DNA from 3 places in the Micromonospora sp. NPDC049275 genome. Region 2 is predicted to be linked to each of the others. Evidence: predicted binding sites of a transcription regulator. Region 2 holds the regulator's gene; each other region holds the start of a gene.

Region 1 (5,923 bases), on a different contig from region 2:
CGGCGCTGCGGTCCACGGAGGCCGCGGAGCGGCGACTGGCCGGGCAGGGCGTCACGGTACGCCGGGCGGAGCCCGCCGACCTGCCGGCGCTGGAGGCGTTCGCCCGGTCCACCTTCGGCGGCACCTGGGACGGTGAGCTGGCCGGATCGGTGGGCCGCGCGGGGGCCGGCTGCCACCTGGCGGAGCGGGCCGGCGAGGTGCTGGGCTTCGCGGCCTACGGATCGTCCCGGCCGAGCTGGTTCGGGCCGATGGGCACCGCGCCCTCCGCCGAGGGTTCCGGCATCGGCGGGGTGCTGCTGCGACGCTGCCTGCGCGACCAGCGGGCGGCGGGGGTGGACCTGGCGCAGATCGGCTGGGTGGGGCCGGTGCCGTTCTACTCCGGCAGCGCTGGCGCCCGGATCGAGCGGGTCTTCTTCCTGTACCGGCGGACCCTACCGGTGACGTGAGAGGGCAAATGGGACATGAAGCCATTTGCCCTCATGACCCATCGACGCCCCCTACCGTTTCGGTAGAGGAGGCAGCCATGACCACGGATGACGACCAGACCGAGGACGGCCCGCCGATCACCTGGAAACCGGTCGGCGACCTGCCCGGCCAACTGCCGTTCGACCGGCTCGACTACGGCGACGCAGAGCAACTGGCCGAGATGACCACCGACGGCGAGCCGCTGGCCGAGGATCCGCAGGAGATGGTGGACGCGCCGATCCAACTGCTGCCGCCGTACGACCGGGCGCAGAAACGCCGCAACCAACGCCCACTGCCCACCTGACGACGAACGGGGCGGACCGCGTCAGCGGCCCGCCCCGTTCGGTGTGTCGGAACTGGACTCAGAAGTCCATGTCCCCGCCACCCGGGCCAGCCGGGGCAGCCGGGGTCTTCTCCGGCTTGTCCGCGACAACGGCCTCGGTGGTGAGGAAGAGCGCCGCGATGGAGGCGGCGTTCTGCAGCGCCGAGCGCGTCACCTTGGCCGGGTCGATGATGCCCGCGGCCAGCAGGTCGACGTACTCGCCGTTGGCGGCGTTGAGGCCGTGACCCGCTTCGAGGTTACGGACCTTCTCCACCACGACGCCGCCCTCGAGGCCGGCGTTGACGGCGATCTGCCGCAGCGGGGCGTCCAGCGCGACCTTGACGATGTTGGCACCGGTCGCCTCGTCGCCGACCAGGTCCAGCTTGTCGAACGCGGTCTTGCCGGCCTGCACCAGCGCGACGCCACCACCCGGGACGATGCCCTCCTCGACGGCCGCCTTCGCGTTGCGAACGGCGTCCTCGATGCGGTGCTTGCGCTCCTTGAGCTCGACCTCGGTGGCCGCGCCGACCTTGATGACCGCAACGCCGCCGGCCAGCTTGGCCAGCCGCTCCTGCAGCTTCTCGCGGTCGTAGTCGGAGTCGCTCTTGTCGATCTCGGCCCGGATCTGGTTGACCCGGCCCTGGATCTGCTCGGCGTCACCGGCACCGTCGACGATGGTGGTCTCGTCCTTGGTCACCACGACCTTGCGGGCACGGCCCAGCATGTCGACGCTGACGGCGTCCAGCTTGAGGCCGACCTCCTCGCTGATGACCTGACCACCGGTGAGGATGGCGATGTCGCCCAGCATGGCCTTGCGGCGGTCACCGAAGCCCGGCGCCTTGACGGCGACCGACTTGAAGGTGCCCCGGACCTTGTTGACGACCAGGGTGGCCAGGGCCTCGCCCTCGATGTCCTCGGCGATGATCAGCAGCGGCTTGCCGCCCTGCATGACCTTCTCGAGGATCGGGAGCAGGTCCTTGACCGACGAGATCTTGCTGTTGACGATCAGGATGTAGGGGTCGTCGAAGACGGCCTCCATACGCTCCGGGTCGGTCATGAAGTAGGCCGAGATGTAGCCCTTGTCGAAGCGCATACCCTCGGTGAGCTCCAGCTCCAGCCCGAAGGTGTTGCTCTCCTCGACGGTGATGACGCCTTCCTTGCCGACCTTGTCCATCGCCTCGGCGATGATCTCGCCGACGGTGCTGTCGCCAGCGGAGATGGAGGCGGTGGAGGCGATCTGCTCCTTGGTCTCGACGTCCTTGGCGAGCTTGGACAGCTCCTCCGAGACGCTCGCGACAGCGGCCTCGATGCCCCGCTTCAGGGCCATCGGGTTGGCGCCGGCGGCCACGTTGCGCAGGCCCTCGCGAACCAGGGCCTGGGCCAGGACGGTCGCCGTCGTCGTGCCGTCACCGGCGACGTCGTCGGTCTTCTTGGCGACCTCCTTGACCAGCTCGGCGCCGATCTTCTCGTACGGGTCCTCGAGCTCGATCTCCTTGGCGATGCTCACACCATCGTTGGTGATGGTGGGGGCACCCCACTTCTTCTCGAGCACGACGTTGCGGCCCTTGGGGCCGAGGGTCACCTTTACGGCGTCGGCGAGCTGGTTCATGCCCCGCTCGAGGCCGCGGCGCGCCTCTTCGTCGAACGCGATCATCTTGGCCATACGGCGTTGTCCTCCTGGACACTCACGGGCCACCCGAGATGTGTGCCCCGGATGGGCCGCCTGGTGTACGCACCTTGGGACGTCGCCACCTGGCGACGACGACGTCCTTCGGCCGGGCCGGATAGCCCGCGACGACCGGCCATGTGCCGCCCCGGCGTCTCCACGCCTGGGCAACCTGGCCCCACCGTCCCGACCATTGGCACTCACGGTATGCGAGTGCCAATGACTTGTTTAGCACTCTCACCTGTCGAGTGCAAGCACGATGGGCCCGCTCAGCCGAGTTCCGCCGCCAGTGCGGCCCCGTTCACCGGCGCCTCATGGGCGCGTTGCTCGGCGTACGTGACCAGCAGACCGATCAACTGGGCGAGGTGGGCAGGCAGCGCCAACACCGCCGTGACGCCGATCACCGCCACCACCCCGGCCGCCGAGCCCGGGGAGGCGAACGGATCCGTACCGATCGCGGTGGTGCCCGCCGACTCCAGGAAACCGGGAACCGCGGTGCCGACGACCACGGCCGCGCCCACCAGTGCCACCCGACCGAGCATCAGCCCGAGCCGGGCGTGGAACATTTCGAACGACCGGCCGATCGGGTTCTGCCGTTCGAAGAGGTAGATCGGGCCGGCCATGCTCAACGCGAACACCAGATAGATGCCCGGCAGGACGCAGAAGCAGATACCGATGCCGACGAGCAGGCTGACCAGCAGCGTCCAACCCCACAGACCGAGCGCCCGGCGCAGGCCGTACCGCAGTGCCGAGCCGAGGTCGCCGGGCCGGCCGGTCGCCTGCTGGGTGATCACCCAGCTGCCCGCGGCCCACCCCAGCGCCTGCACCAGACCGATCAGCAGGCTGCCGCCGGCCAGCACGGCGACGAGGGTTGCCAGGGTGGCGACGAAGTTGTCCGGCAGTCCGGCGGCCGGATCCATCTCGGCCTGCGCCTCCCAGCCGGGCGACGGGTCCAGACCGAGCGAGATGACCGAGAGCACCGCCGCCGGCAACACCTGCGTGAGCAGCATGATCGGCACCAACTGCCGCCAGCCCCGGCGCAGCGCGCCCCCACACCGCTCGAACCATGCCCCGATGCCGGCGCCGGGCGGAGTGACCAGGGCGTCGTGCGGGTCGAGCCCGTGACCCGGCGGGTACCAGCCGACCGGCGCCCCCGGATACCACGGCTGCCCACCGTACGGACCCGTACCGGGCGGATAGGCGCCGGCGGGCGGATAGGCCCAACCCTGCGGCGGCGGGCCCCCGCCACCCTGCCCGGGATCCCAGCCGGGAGGCGGACCAGCGGGTGGCGCCCAGGCACCCGGCACGGGGTCCCAGCCGGGAGGCGGACCGGCCGGCGGCTGCCAGCCGCCCTGAACGGTGGGATCCGGCGGACCCGCCGGGACGCCGGAGGCGGGTGAGGTGGGGTCGGACGGGCTCGGTTCACCCGGCCCGGAGGGCGTGGTGGGTGGGGGCGACTGGTCGGTCATGAACCCTCCTCAGCATCGGCTGGAACGGTTCACGATCTTCCCGGTTGGGTGTCCACACCGCAGCACCGACCCGCCAGCCGATCGGGGCGATCCGCGAGCGAGGAGATTGAGGAGATCGCTCAGGCGATGACGCGTACGTGTTCCGCCTGCGGGCCCTTCTGGCCCTGGGCGATCTCGAACTCCACCCGCTGGCCGTCGTCCAGCGCCTTGTAACCGTCCATCTCGATCGCGGAGAAGTGGACGAACACGTCCTGACCGCCGTCAACGGCGATGAAGCCGTAGCCCTTCTCGGCGTTGAACCACTTCACGGTGCCCTGTGCCACGGTGCACTTCCCTCACTCTTGCGCGGCGTTGCCTGCCCGGGCGCGCGGCACGGCCGGACGCCCTCGACCACCGCCCCAGCGATCGACGACGGCCGCTGAAAGAGGTGACCGAAATCGCACGCTACACGAGGAGTGACGGCCGCGCACGACCCCAAATCGGGCATATTCCTGGGTGGCCGACCAGGGCCAGGGCAGGGCCGGAAAGGGTCGTGGACGACCGGTCCGGAGCGGCACCGGCTCGTCGACCGAGCGGCCGGCGGCAGCCCGGCCCACCGGCCCATCCGGCCGAGCGACGGTGGCCCCTGGCACTCCCGAAGCCGCTCCCGCCCTGTGGTAGGCATGCAGACATGACCACCGATATCGGCTCAGCCGCGGCTCGGCAGGCCGAGATCCACCGGGTTCGACCCGAGGACGCCGCCCGGATGCGGGCGCTACGTCTGGAGATGCTCGCCGACGCGCCGTTGGCCTTCCTGGAGACCCTGGCGGACGCGGCGGCCCGGCCGCACCGCGAGTACGCCGCCCGGGTCGCGTACACCTCGGCCGGCCCGAACAACGCGCAGTTCGTCGCGGATCCGGGCGGTCGGCTGGTCGGCCACGCCGGCGGCACTGTCGCTCCGAACGAGCCGGGAGTGACTGTCATCTACGCCGTGTACGTCACGCCGGCCTGGCGGGGCAGCGGGCTGCTCGGCGAGCTGATCGACGGGGTGGCCTCCTGGTCGCGAGCCTGCGGCCGGCCGGAGCTGCTGCTGGAGGTGGTGGTCGGCAACGACCGCGCCTACCGGGCGTACCAGCGGCTGGGCTTCACCGACACCGGCGTACGAGTCCCCCACCCCACGATCCCCAAGCTGAACGAACTACAAATGCGCCGAACCGCCTAACCAGAGAACCCTCCCAGGGCAGAACCACTGAGATGCCCCAAAAGCTGGATGCGTCAGCGACAACGCTGCTCACGGAGGGGTTTCCGGGGCAGCCCGACCCGCGCAGGGATCAAGCCTGACCGCCCGAAGCGGGTCGGGCTGCCCCGGAAACCCCAAACCGCAACCACTACACGTGACGCCGAGACTGCACGATCCGGAACCGGTTAGCCACGTAAGCCCCGTCCGTCAACGCCGAGTTCGCCGCCGCGTTCGCCCCGCTGCCGTGGAAGTCGGAGAACGCCGCCGACTGGTTGACGAAAACACCGCCGGTGAGGTTGCAGGACAGGTGCACCCCGACCTCGACCGCCACCGCCTCGGTGGCGTCCAGCACCGCCTCGTCGGTGGAGTAGACCGCCGCCGTGAGCGCGCCCTTCTCCCCCACCGTCCGGCGCAGCAGCTCCAGGCTGTGCGCGGTGGAGTCGGTGGCGATGGCGAACGAGATCGGCCCGAACCACTCCCGGCCGTACGTCTCCGCGTCGTCCGCGGTCAGCTTCACGATCGTCGGGGTACGCACCACCGCGTCGGCGTACGACGGGTGCGCCACGGACCGGGACTCCAGCACCGGCTCACCCACCTTGGTGACCTCGGCCAGCCGCTCCAGCACCCCGTCGTTGACGATGGCGCCGGTCAGCTCGACGCCCCGGGCCGGGTCGGCGGTGAGCTTGCCGACCGCCGCGGCGATCCCACCGGCCACCTCGTCGAAGCTCTTGTGACCCTGGTCGGTCTCGATGCCACCGGCGGGGATGAGGATGTTCTGCGAG
Region 2 (5,923 bases):
CGTACACGGCCGCCGAGCTGGGTGGGGGCGCCAGCCGCGAGGCGTACGCCGACACCGTGCTGGCCGAGTTGGCGCTCGCCGCCCGGGTGCTGGGCGACAACCCACCGCCCCGGGTCGACACGGTCTTCGTCGGCGGCGGCACCCCCACCCTGCTCCCCGCCGACGATCTGGCCCGCATCCTCGACGGCATCGACCGCACCTGGGGGCTGGCCGCCGACGTCGAGGTGACCACCGAGGCCAACCCGGAGTCGGTCACCCCGGAGTCGTTGAAGCTGCTGCGGTCCGCCGGCTACACCCGGATCTCGCTGGGCATGCAGTCCGCCTCCCCGGGGGTGCTGGCGATCCTGGACCGCAAACACAGCGCCGGTCGGGCCACCGCCGCCGCCCTGGAGGCACGCGACGCCGGGTTCGAGCACGTCAACCTGGACCTGATCTACGGCACGCCGGGGGAGCGGGCCGAGGACTTCGCCGCCACGCTGGAGCAGGTCGTCGCCGCCGGGGTGGACCACGTCAGCGCGTACGCCCTGATCGTCGAGGACGGGACCCGGCTCGCCGCCCGGATGCGGCGCGGCGAGCTGGCGTACCCCAGTGACGACGTCGCCGCGGACCGCTACCTGGCCGCGGAGGCCGCCCTCGACGCGGCCGGCCTGTCCTGGTACGAGGTGTCCAACTGGGCGCGCACCGACGCGGCCCGGTGCCGACACAACCTGCTCTACTGGACCGGCGCGGACTGGTGGGGGCTCGGCCCGGGGGCGCACAGCCACGTCGGCGGGGTGCGCTGGTGGAACGTGAAGCACCCCACGACGTACGCCCAGCGGCTGGCCTCCGGGGCGTCACCCGGCCTGGCCCGCGAGGTGCTCACCGTCGACGAGGCGCACATGGAGGACGTGATGCTGCGGCTGCGGCTCGCCAGCGGGCTGCCGCTGGCGGTGCTCGACGCGGCCGGCCGGGCCGGCGCCGAGCGGGCACTCGCCGACGGCCTGCTCGCCCCCGGGGACTACGCCGCCGGTCGGGCGGTGCTCACCCTGCGCGGCCGGCTGCTCGCCGACGCGGTCGTCCGCGACCTGCTGCCCTGACCCCGCGCGCCGCTACGGCCGGAGCGGGCGGTGTGCCGGACCGGCCGGGGGAGCGGCCGGCCCGGATCACTTGACGAGGTTGGCCGAGAGCGGGTAGCGGTAGAGGCTGCCCTCGTTGGCCTTGATGCCGGCGAGGATGCCGCACACGGCACCGAGGATGACGGCCGCCCCGACGCCGAGGAAGCCGATCAGGATGCACGACAGCGCCCAGCCGACCAGGCCGACGATCGACCAGATGACCTGGAAGTTCAGCGCGGCGACGGCGTGCGACCGAACCGTCGGGGACTGGTTGCCCCGGGCCAGCAGTGCCACCAGCGGAGCGATCCAGCCGAGCACGCCCGCACTGATGATCATCCCGGCCGCGCCGCCGAAGTGCGCGACAAGCGCCCAGGTCTTGTCCTCGTTGTTGGCGTAGCCGCCGCCGGGGCCGCCGAAGGCGCCGCCGGTCGGATAGCCGCCACCCGGGCCGCCCGGGGGATAGCCCTCCGGCGGAGGGTAGCCGCCCGACGGCGGTTGGTCACCGGTGGGCGGCGGATAGCCACCGGCCGGGGGATAGCCGCCCGGGCCGGGTGCCCCGGACAGTGGTGCGGTGGGCGGCTCGGCCGCGGAGGACGAGCCCGGGGGAGTCGGCTCCGGCGGGTAACTGCCGGGGTCTCCCGCGCCGGGAGGGCGAGGTGGTTCAGTCATGACTGTCACGGTAGGTGCCCGCGGCAAGGCCGCACCAGAGCGACATCGGCCGGCCACGCGGGCCGATCGGCCGGACGGGGTGGCGCGGGCCGCAGCTGCGGCCTGTCGTTGATCATCGCGTCGGCGGGGGCGCCGACGTAGACTGGCACTCGTTACAGTCGAGTGCCAGGGCGGCCGTCGGCCCCGGGGGGCCGTCGGCCGACGTGCGACAGGAGGTGCGGAGGATGGGTCTGGACGACCGCAAGCTCGCCGTGCTCCGCGCCATCGTCGAGGACTACGTCTCCACCCAGGAGCCGGTCGGCAGCAAGGCGCTTGTCGAGCGGCACCAACTCGGTGTCTCCCCGGCGACGGTCCGCAACGACATGGCCGTGCTGGAGGAGGAGGGCTACATCCGGCAGCCGCACACGAGTGCCGGCCGGGTGCCCACCGACCGTGGCTACCGGCTCTTCGTCGACCGGTTGTCCCGGGTCAAGCCGCTCAGCCCCGCCGAACGCCGGGCCATCGAGCGCTTCCTCGTCGGCGCGGTCGACCTCGACGACGTGGTGCACCGCACCGTACGCCTGCTCGCCCAGCTCACCCGGCAGGTGGCAGTCGTGCAGTACCCGTCGCTGGCCCGCTCCTCGGTGCGGCACCTGGAGCTGGTGCCGATCTCCACCACCCGGCTGATGCTCGTCATGATCGCCGACACCGGGCGGGTCGAGCAGCGGCTGGTGGAGCTGCCCGGGCCGGTGCCCGCCGACGACGTCACCGACCTGCGCCGACTGATCAACGAGAAGCTCGCCGGCGCCCGACTGTCCGACACTCCGCCGCTGGTGCAGGCGCTTGTCGACGAGGTGCCACCCAAGCTGCGTCCGACGATGACCACCCTCGCCACGGTCCTGCTGGAGACGCTCGTCGAACGGCACGAGGAGCGCATCGCCCTGGCCGGCACCGCCAACCTCACCCGGGGTGGCCTGCTCGACTTCCAGGGCTCGCTGCGGCCCATCCTGGAGGCTCTGGAGGAGGAGGTCGTGCTGCTCAAGCTCATCGGCGAGACCGAGCCCAGCACGACCCGGGTGCTGATCGGCGACGAGAACGAGTTCGACAACCTGCGCGCCGCCTCGGTGGTCAGCACCGGGTACGGCCCGGGGGCCACCATCGTGGGCGGCCTCGGCGTGTTGGGGCCCACCCGCATGGACTACCCCGGCAATATCGCCACGGTGCGCGCCGTGGCACGCTACGTGGGCGAGCTGCTGGCCCAGAACTGACCAGTCAGGGCCGACGGCCGGCTGCGGCCGCCGGTCGGCGTAACGCGAGACGAACATGAGGACACGGAACGCAGTGGCCAGGGACTACTACGGCATCCTCGGTGTCAGCCGGGAAGCCTCCGATGACGAGATCAAGCGCGCCTACCGCAAGCTGGCACGCCAGTTCCACCCGGATGTCAATCCGGACCCGGAGGCCCAGGAGAAGTTCAAGGACATCAACGCCGCGTACGAGGTTCTCTCGGACGACCGGAAGCGGCAGATCGTCGACCTGGGTGGCGACCCGCTCGCCCCGGGAGGCGGCGGCGCGGGCGGTCCGGGTGGACCGGGCGGAGCCGGCCCGTTCGTCGGTTTCCAGGACATCATGGACGCGTTCTTCGGCGGCGCGGCGGGCGGTGCTCGTGGGCCGCGTCCGCGTACCCGCCCGGGCGCCGACGCGATCCTGCGACTCGAACTCGACCTGCACGAGACCGCGTTCGGCGTCGAGGCGCCGATCACCGTCGACACCGCGGTGCTCTGCACCACCTGCTCCGGCGCCGGCACGGCCGCCGGCACGCACCTCGCCACCTGTGAGGCTTGCGGCGGGCGGGGCGAGGTGCAGTCGGTGCAGCGCACCTTCCTCGGTCAGGTGGTCTCCGCCCGGCCGTGCACCGTCTGCCAGGGCTACGGCACCACCATCCCGCACCCCTGCCCCACCTGCGCGGGCGACGGCCGGGTGCGTACCCGCCGCTCGCTCACCGTCAAGATCCCGGCCGGTGTCGAGGACGGCATGCGGATCCGGCTGGCCCAGCAGGGCGAGGTCGGTCCGGGCGGCGGCACCGCCGGCGACCTCTACGTGGAGATCCACGAGCGGCCGCACGACGTCTACTCCCGCAAGGGCGACGACCTGCACTGCCGCGTCACCGTGCCGATGACTGCCGCCGCGCTGGGCACCCGACTCACCATCAAGACGCTGGACAGCGAGGAGACCGTCGACGTCAAGGCCGGCACCCAGCCGGCCAGCACGCTGCGCCTGCGCGCCCGCGGTGTGCCGCACCTGCGCGGCACCGGCCGAGGCGACCTCTACGTGCACCTCGACGTCCGGACGCCCACCAAGCTCGACCCCGACCAGGAGAAGATGCTGCGCGACTTCGCCAAGACCCGTGGTGAGGAGGTCGCCGAGCTGACCAAGCAGGGCGGCTTCTTCTCCCGGATGCGCGACGCGTTCAACGGCCACGCCTGACGTGTCCGCGCCGCTCTTCCTGGTCGACGCGCTGCCCACCGGCGACACGCTGACCCTCGACGGCCCCGAGGGGCACCACGCCGCCACCGTGCAGCGGCTGCGCGTCGGCGAGGAGCTGCTGCTCGCCGACGGGCGGGGCGGCACGGCCGCCGCCGTGGTCACCGCCGTCGGCAAGGGCAGCCTGGACGTCACCGTCACCTCCCGGGGGTACGCGGACGCGCCCGTACCCCGGATCGTCGCCGTGCAGGGCATCGCCAAGGGTGATCGGGGTGAGCTGGCCGTGCAGGCGATGACCGAGGTCGGGGTGGACGAGATCGTGCCCTGGGCGGCGTCGCGCTCGGTGGCCCAGTGGCGCGGCGACCGGGGCGTACGGGCCCGGGAGAAGTGGGTCGCCACCGCCCGGGAGGCCGCCAAACAGGCCCGCCGGCCCTGGCTGCCGGTGGTGGCCGGTGCGCCGGACGAGTCCACCGCCACTGTCGCCCGCCGCATCGCCGGCGCCGCCGCCGCGTTCGTCCTGCACGAGGAGGCCGAGGAGCGGCTGACCGTCGCCGAGCTGCCGTCCACCGGTGAGATCGTCCTGGTCGTCGGCCCGGAGGGCGGCATCGCCCCGGCCGAGTTGACCGCGTTCCAGGAGGCCGGAGGCCGGCCGGTGCGACTCGGGCCGGCCGTGCTGCGTACCTCGACGGCCGGCGTGGCGGCGCTCGCCGTGCTCGCCACCCGCCTCGGCCGCTGGTAGTCGATCCTGTCGGAGCGGTCGGTCAGCTGCGCAGGTAGGAGGCGCCGTTGAGGTCGACGATGGTGCCGGAGGCCCACTCCGCCTGCGGCGACGCCAACCAGTGCACGGCCGCCGCGATCTCCTCCGGCCGGGCCACCCGGTCGAACGGGCTCTGCGCCCGGATGGCCGCGCCGCGCTCGCCGCTCAGGTGCTCGGTCGTCATGTCGGTAGCCACGAAGCCCGGCGCGACGGTGGCCACCGTGATGCCGTACGGCGCGAGCGCCACGGCGAGGGACTGGCCCAGCGCGTTCAGCCCCGCCTTGCTGGCCCCGTACGCCGGCTGGTCCGGCTCACCCCGGAACGCGCCCCGCGACGACACGTTGACGATCCGGCCGCCACGCTCGCGCAGGTGCTGGGCGGCGCACCAGATGACGTTGCCGGCCCCGGTCAGGTTGGTCTCCACCGCCTGACGCCAGCGCCGCTGCCACTGCTCGTACGAGGTGCCGAACACCGGGTGCGGGTCGTCCCGGTCGCCGTACACCCCGGCGTTGTTGACAAGCACGTCCAACCCGCCGAGCAGTTCGGCGGCCCGGTCGACCATGGCCCGGACGGCGTCCGGATCGGTGAGGTCGGCGCGGACCACCACGTGCCCCGAACCGGGCAGCCGCGCCCGTAGCTCCTCGGCCGCGTCGGCGGAGTCGCGGTGGTGGATGGCCACCCGGTCGCCGCCGGCCGCGAACGCCTCCACCACGGCGCGGCCGATGCCGCGCGAGGAACCGGTCACCAGTACCGCCCGATCCGTCATGCGGGCCATCCTGCCCGAGCCGGTCGCGCTTACCTACACTGCCCCGATGGGATCCGACTGCCTGTTCTGCCGCATCGTCGCCGGGGAGATCCCGGCCACCGTGGTCCGGGAGACCGCCACCACGCTCGCCTTCCGCGACATCGACCCGAAGGCCCCGGTGCACGTCCTGGTCAT
Region 3 (5,923 bases), on a different contig from region 2:
GGCTCTCCGTGGTGAGCAGCAGACCGGCGATCGAGGCGGCGTTGGTGACCGCGTTGCGGGTCACCTTCACCGGGTCGATGATGCCGGCCTTGACCAGGTCGACGTACTCGCCCTTGGCGGCGTCGAGGCCGTTGCCCCACTTCAGGTCGGCGACCTTCTGCGTCACGACGTAGCCGTCGTGACCGGCGTTCTGGGCGATCCAGCGCAGCGGCTCGACGAGCGCCTTGCGCACGATCGAGACACCGACCTTCTCCTCACCGGTGAAGCCCAGGTCGTCGTCGAGCACGGGGAGGATCTGCACCAGGGCGGCGCCGCCGCCGGGCACGGTGCCCTCCTCGACCGCGGCCTTGGTCGCCGCGATGGCGTCCTCGATGCGGTGCTTGCGCTCCTTCATCTCGACCTCGGTCGCCGCGCCCACCTTGATCACGGCGATGCCGCCGGAGAGCTTCGCCAGCCGCTCGGCCAGCTTCTCCCGGTCCCAGTCGGAGTCGGAGGCCTCGATCTCCTTGCGGATCTGGGAGACCCGGTCGTCGACATCGGCCTTCTGGCCGCCGCCGTCGACGATCGTGGTGTTCTCCTTGTCGACCACGACGCGCCGGGCAGTGCCGAGCACCTCGAGGCCGACCTGGTCGAGCTTGTAGCCCAGCTCCGGGGCGACCAGCTCGGCGCCGGTGGAGATCGCGATGTCCTGGAGCATGGCCTTGCGCCGGTCGCCGAAGCCCGGGGCCTTGACCGCGCAGACCTTGAGGGTCTTGCGCAGCGAGTTGACCACCAGGGTGGAGAGCGCCTGACCGTCCACGTCCTCGGCGATGATCAGCAGGGGCTTGCTGTTCTGCAGGACCTTCTCCAGCAGCGGCAGCAGCTCCTCGATCGCCGAGATCTTCTGGGTGGTGACCAGGATGTACGCGTCCTCCAGGACGGACTCCTGACCCTCCAGGTCGGTGACGAAGTTCGGCGAGATGAAGCCCTTGTCGAACTGGAGACCCTCGGTCACGTCCAGCTCGGTGGTGAGCATCGAGCCCTCCTCGACGGTGATGACACCGTCGCGGCCGACCCGCTCCATCGCCTCGGCGATCAGCTCGCCGATGGTGGCGTCCTGCGCGGAGATCGTCGCCACGTTCGCGATCGACTTCTTGTCCGCGACCTCGACGGCCCGCTCGAGCAGCGCCTCGGAGACCTTGGCGGCCGCCGCGTCGATGCCCCGCTTGAGGCCGGCCGGGTTGGTCCCGGCGGTCACGTTGCGCAGGCCCTCACGGACCATCGCCTGCGCCAGCACGGTCGCGGTGGTGGTCCCGTCGCCGGCGACGTCGTTGGTCTTGGTCGCCACCTCCTTGACCAGCTGCGCGCCGAGGTTCTCGTAGGGGTTGGTGAGCTCGATCTCCTTGGCGATGGTCACACCATCGTTGGTGATCGTCGGCGCACCGAATTTCTTGTCCAGGACGACGTTGCGCCCGCGCGGGCCGAGGGTGACCTTGACCGCGTCTGCGAGGGCGTTGACACCGTGCTCAAGCAGGTGCCGGGCGTCGTCCGAGAAGCTCAGGATCTTCGCCATGAATGTCCCTTCGAAGCGCCGCTGCCCCGGCCCGGCGAGCCGGACCGGGGCAGCGACACTGATCGGTTGCTTACTTCTCGATGACCGCGAGGACGTCGCGGGCGGAGAGCACCAGGTACTCCTCGCCGGCGTACTTGACCTCGGTGCCGCCGTACTTCGAGTAGAGGACGGTGTCGCCGACCTGCACGTCAACCGGAACCCGGTTGCCGTTGTCGTCGACGCGCCCCGGGCCCACAGCGAGGACGGTGCCCTCCTGCGGCTTCTCCTTGGCGGTGTCGGGGATCACGATGCCCGACGCCGTGGTGGTCTCAGCCTCGTTCGCCTGGACCACGATGCGGTCCTCGAGCGGCTTGATCGCAACCTTGGTCGCGGTAGTCACGGGCATACCCTCCTGGGGTACTGGTTTCGTTGCCGGTCAGCGGGGCTGACCAGCGTCAATCTGCCTCATGCCACCGGGCGGAGCCGTCGTCGCGGGTGCCGGTCCGCCTGGCGTGCGCACCCGGGTCGCGAGACCCGGAAGCTGGCACCCTCAGGGTGAGAGTGCTAATCGCAGGTTATTCCGTGGCTAGCACTCCGTCAAGGAGAGTGCCAGCGCGTCGCGCCCCGCCACCCGGTATTTCCACGTCGGCCGGGACAATGACCGGGTGGACCTCGATCAGCTGGCGGCGCTGCGTACCCCCGAGGGGTCGGCCGCGCTCTCGGCGGCGGCCGCGCTGGCCGGCGGTGATCCACTGGCGGCGGCGTCGGCGTTACGCGCGGCCGGGGTGCCGCCCACGCTGGCCGCGGCGGCGCTCACCCAGGCCGAGCTGCGTCACCGGGCGGTAGGCAAGTTCGGCCCGGCCGCCGCCGGGATGTTCCTCACCCGCGCCGGGCTGGAGCAGGCCACTCGTCGGGTCGTCGCCGAGCGCCGTGCGGAGCGCCTGCGCGCGGCCGGCGTCCGCACGCTTGCCGACCTCGGTTGCGGCCTCGGCGCCGACGCGCTCGCCGCCGCCCGCGCCGGCATCCGGGTGTACGGGGTGGAGGCCGACCCGGTGACCGCCGCGATGGCCGCCGCCAACGCCGCCGCCGCGGGGCTTGCCGAGCTGTTCACTGTCGAGTGCGGCGACGCCACCGCGTTCGACGTCTCCCGGGTCGACGGGGTCTTCTGCGACCCGGCCCGCCGTGCGAGCGGCACCGGTCGGCGGATCTTCGACCCGCGTGCCTACTCGCCGCCGTGGGACTTCGTGACCGGGCTGGCCGAACGGGTGCCGCACACGGTGGTGAAGGTCGCGCCGGGCCTGGACCACGCGCTCATCCCGGCCGGCGCGGAGGCCGAGTGGGTAGGTGTGGACGGCGACCTGGTCGAGGCCGCGCTCTGGTGCGGCGACCTGGCCCAGGTACCGCGCCGCGCCACCCTCTACCGACAGGTGGGCGCCGAGACGCGCCGTTTCCAGCTCACCGGCTCGGGTGCCGCCGAGGCGTCGGTCGGGCCGCCTCGCCGCTACCTGTACGACCCGGACCCGGCGGTGGTACGCGCACATCTCGTCGCCGAACTGGCCACCGAACTGGACGCCACCCTCGGCGATCCGAGCATCGCCTACCTCTACGCCGACCGACCGACACGCACCCCGTACGCGCGCTGCCTGGAGATCACCGACGTGTTGCCGTTCTCGCTCAAGCGCCTCCGTGCGCTGCTGCGGGACCGTCGGGTGGGCCGCGTGGAGATCCTCAAGCGGGGTTCCGCGCTCACACCGGAGCAGTTGCGGCGGGATCTGCGGCTGGCCGGCGACCAGGCGGCGAGCCTGGTGCTCACCCGGATCGCCGGGGCACCGACGGTGCTTGTCGGCCGACCTGTCGACTAACGTCGTCGCCGTGGCGGGATCTGGCACTCCGGCAACGGCACTGTTGATCAAGCGGGGGATCGCGCATCGCACCCATCCGTACCGGGTCTCCCCGGACGCGCCGAACTACGGGGCGCTTGTCGCCGAGGCGCTCGGCGTGGCACCCGAGCGGGTCTTCAAGTCACTGGTGACCGAGGTCGACGGCGCGCTGACAGTGGCGGTCGTCCCGGTCACCGGCGAGCTGGACCTCAAGGCGCTCGCTGCGGCGGTCGGCGGCAAGCGGGCGGCGATGGCCGACCGGGCGGTAGCCGAGCGGGCCACCGGCTACGTGCGCGGCGGGATCAGCCCGCTCGGGCAGCGCAAGCGACTGCCCACCGTGCTGGACGAGTCCGCACTGGACCTGCCGACGATCTATGTCTCCGCCGGTCGGCGCGGCCTGCAACTGGAGTTGGCGGCGGCGGATCTGGTGGCGCTCACCGAGGCCCGCACGGCGCCGTTGCAGGCCCGCTGACGCCTTCGTTACGTCGACTCCCCCGTGGGATACCCGGGGAGTAACAGTCGCGTTGCTGAATTGTTATCGCTTCCAACAAACTTGGCACCTGCGCGGTCTTGTGGGACCAGTGTGACGCGAAATACGTTGCCGGACACAACAAAACAACACCTCCCCCACCTCCGAAAGGACCCTGCACATGCGTAAGGGGATCCTCACCATCGCCGCCGTGGGCCTGCTCGCGACGGGCGGCATGACCGCCTGCAGCGACGACTCCGGCACCGGCTCGGCCGACTCCAAGAAGACTCCCAAGATCGGCGTGATCCTTCCGGACAGCAAGTCCTCCCCCCGCTGGGAGACGGCGGACCGTCGCTTCCTGGAGGAGGCGTTCAAGGCCGCCGGCGTCCAGTACGACATCCAGAACGCCCAGAACGACAAGGCCACCTTCCAGACCATCGCCGAGCAGATGATCACCAGCGGCGTCACCGCCCTCATGATCGTCAACCTGGACTCCGGCACCGGCAAGGCCGTGCTCGACAAGGCCAAGTCGCAGGGCGTCGCCACCATCGACTACGACCGGCTCACCCTCGGCGGCTCCGCCCAGTACTACGTCAGCTTCGACAACGAGACCGTCGGAAAGCTCCAGGGCGAGGGTCTGGCGAAGTGCCTGACCGACAAGGGTGCCAAGAACCCCGTCGTGGCGTACCTGAACGGCTCCCCCACCGACAACAACGCCACCCTGTTCAAGGCCGGCTACGACTCGGTGCTCAAGCCGAAGTTCGACTCCAAGGAGTACACCAAGGGCCCGGACGACGCCGTGCCGGGCTGGGACGGCCCCACCGCCGCGACCATCTTCGAGCAGCAGCTCACCGCGACCAAGGGCAAGATCGACGGCGTGCTGGCCGCCAACGACACTCTCGGCAACGCCGCCATCTCGATCCTGAAGAAGAACAAGATCAACGGCAAGGTACCGGTGACCGGCCAGGACGCCAGCGTGGAGGGCCTGCAGAACATCCTCGCCGGTGACCAGTGCATGACCGTCTACAAGGCCGTCCGGGAAGAGGCCAAGGCCGCGTCCGACCTGGCCATCACACTGGCCAAGGGCGAGAAGAAGGACACCGGCCAGACGGTGAAGGACCCGGAGGGTGGCCGGGACGTCCCCTCGGTGCTGCTCACCCCGAAGGCCATCTACAAGGACAACGTCAAGGACGTCATCGCCGACGGTTACGCGACCAAGGAGCAGGTCTGCACCGCGGCGTACGCCAAGTTCTGCGCCGGCGCCGGCATCAGCTGACCGACGCCGCAGTACCCGCCGGGACGACAATCGCCGCCCGGCACGGGAGCACCCTCCCGTGCCGGGCGGCGCCCGCCGGACGGGCCCCGACCCTCCCTTAAGAAGGAGACCCCGTGTCCGCGACTCCCCTGCTGGAACTCCGCGGGATCGACAAGAGCTTCGGTCCCGTCCAGGTGCTCCGCGACGTCGCCCTGAGCGTCCACCCGGGTGAAGTGACCGCACTTGTCGGCGACAACGGCGCCGGCAAGTCGACCCTGGTGAAGTGCATCAGCGGCATCTACCCCACCGACGCCGGTGAGGTCCTGTTCAACGGCGAACAGGTGCACATCGGCAGTCCCCGCGACGCCGCCACGCTCGGCATCGAGGTCGTCTACCAGGACCTCGCGCTCTGCGACAACCTGGACATCGTGCAGAACATGTTCCTCGGCCGGGAGAAGCACAGCGGCATCGTCCTGGACGAGCCGACAATGGAACAGCTCGCCGCCGAGACCCTGGCGGGGCTCTCCATCCGCACCGTCACCTCGCTTCGCCAGCACGTCTCCAGCCTCTCCGGCGGTCAGCGCCAGACCGTGGCCATCGCCAAGGCGGTGCTGTGGAACAGCAAGCTCGTCATCCTGGACGAGCCGACCGCCGCCCTGGGCGTGGCACAGACCGCCCAGGTCCTCGAACTCGTCCGCCGCCTCGCCGACAACGGCCTGGCAGTGGTGCTCATCTCGCACAACATGAACGACGTCTTCGCCGTCTCCGACCGGATCGCCGCGCTGTAC

What was found. The regulator HrcA, encoded in region 2, represses chaperone genes, less so after heat shock. The targets are predictions, from matches to a motif close to GGTTNGCACNCTCNNNNNGAGNGTGCNAACC.
Region 1: a site for HrcA is predicted at 2,645-2,675, ahead of groL (chaperonin GroEL). Genes of this name have one in related genera too.
Region 3: a site for HrcA is predicted at 2,071-2,101, ahead of groES (co-chaperone GroES). Genes of this name have one in related genera too.

What each region holds. Positions count from the first base shown of each region.
Region 1 covers NZ_JBICSN010000013.1:8,645-14,567, reverse strand. Annotated here, with positions in the region: gene ACGFIE_RS27445 (GNAT family N-acetyltransferase) at 1-446, shown strand, start outside; gene ACGFIE_RS27440 (hypothetical protein) at 524-769, shown strand; gene groL (chaperonin GroEL) at 828-2,450, opposite strand; gene ACGFIE_RS27430 (hypothetical protein) at 2,723-3,922, opposite strand; gene ACGFIE_RS27425 (cold-shock protein) at 4,042-4,245, opposite strand; gene ACGFIE_RS27420 (GNAT family N-acetyltransferase) at 4,593-5,123, shown strand; gene paaN (phenylacetic acid degradation protein PaaN) at 5,290-5,923, opposite strand, start outside.
Region 2 covers NZ_JBICSN010000005.1:13,543-19,465, forward strand. Annotated here, with positions in the region: gene hemW (radical SAM family heme chaperone HemW) at 1-1,076, shown strand, start outside; gene ACGFIE_RS17305 (DUF4870 domain-containing protein) at 1,143-1,763, opposite strand; gene hrcA (heat-inducible transcriptional repressor HrcA) at 1,988-3,010, shown strand; gene dnaJ (molecular chaperone DnaJ) at 3,084-4,229, shown strand; gene ACGFIE_RS17320 (16S rRNA (uracil(1498)-N(3))-methyltransferase) at 4,231-4,965, shown strand; gene ACGFIE_RS17325 (SDR family NAD(P)-dependent oxidoreductase) at 4,988-5,749, opposite strand; gene ACGFIE_RS17330 (histidine triad nucleotide-binding protein) at 5,796-5,923, shown strand, end outside.
Region 3 covers NZ_JBICSN010000015.1:93,556-99,478, reverse strand. Annotated here, with positions in the region: gene groL (chaperonin GroEL) at 1-1,552, opposite strand, end outside; gene groES (co-chaperone GroES) at 1,623-1,937, opposite strand; gene ACGFIE_RS29480 (methyltransferase domain-containing protein) at 2,197-3,393, shown strand; gene ybaK (Cys-tRNA(Pro) deacylase) at 3,404-3,883, shown strand; gene ACGFIE_RS29470 (sugar ABC transporter substrate-binding protein) at 4,062-5,156, shown strand; gene ACGFIE_RS29465 (ATP-binding cassette domain-containing protein) at 5,270-5,923, shown strand, end outside.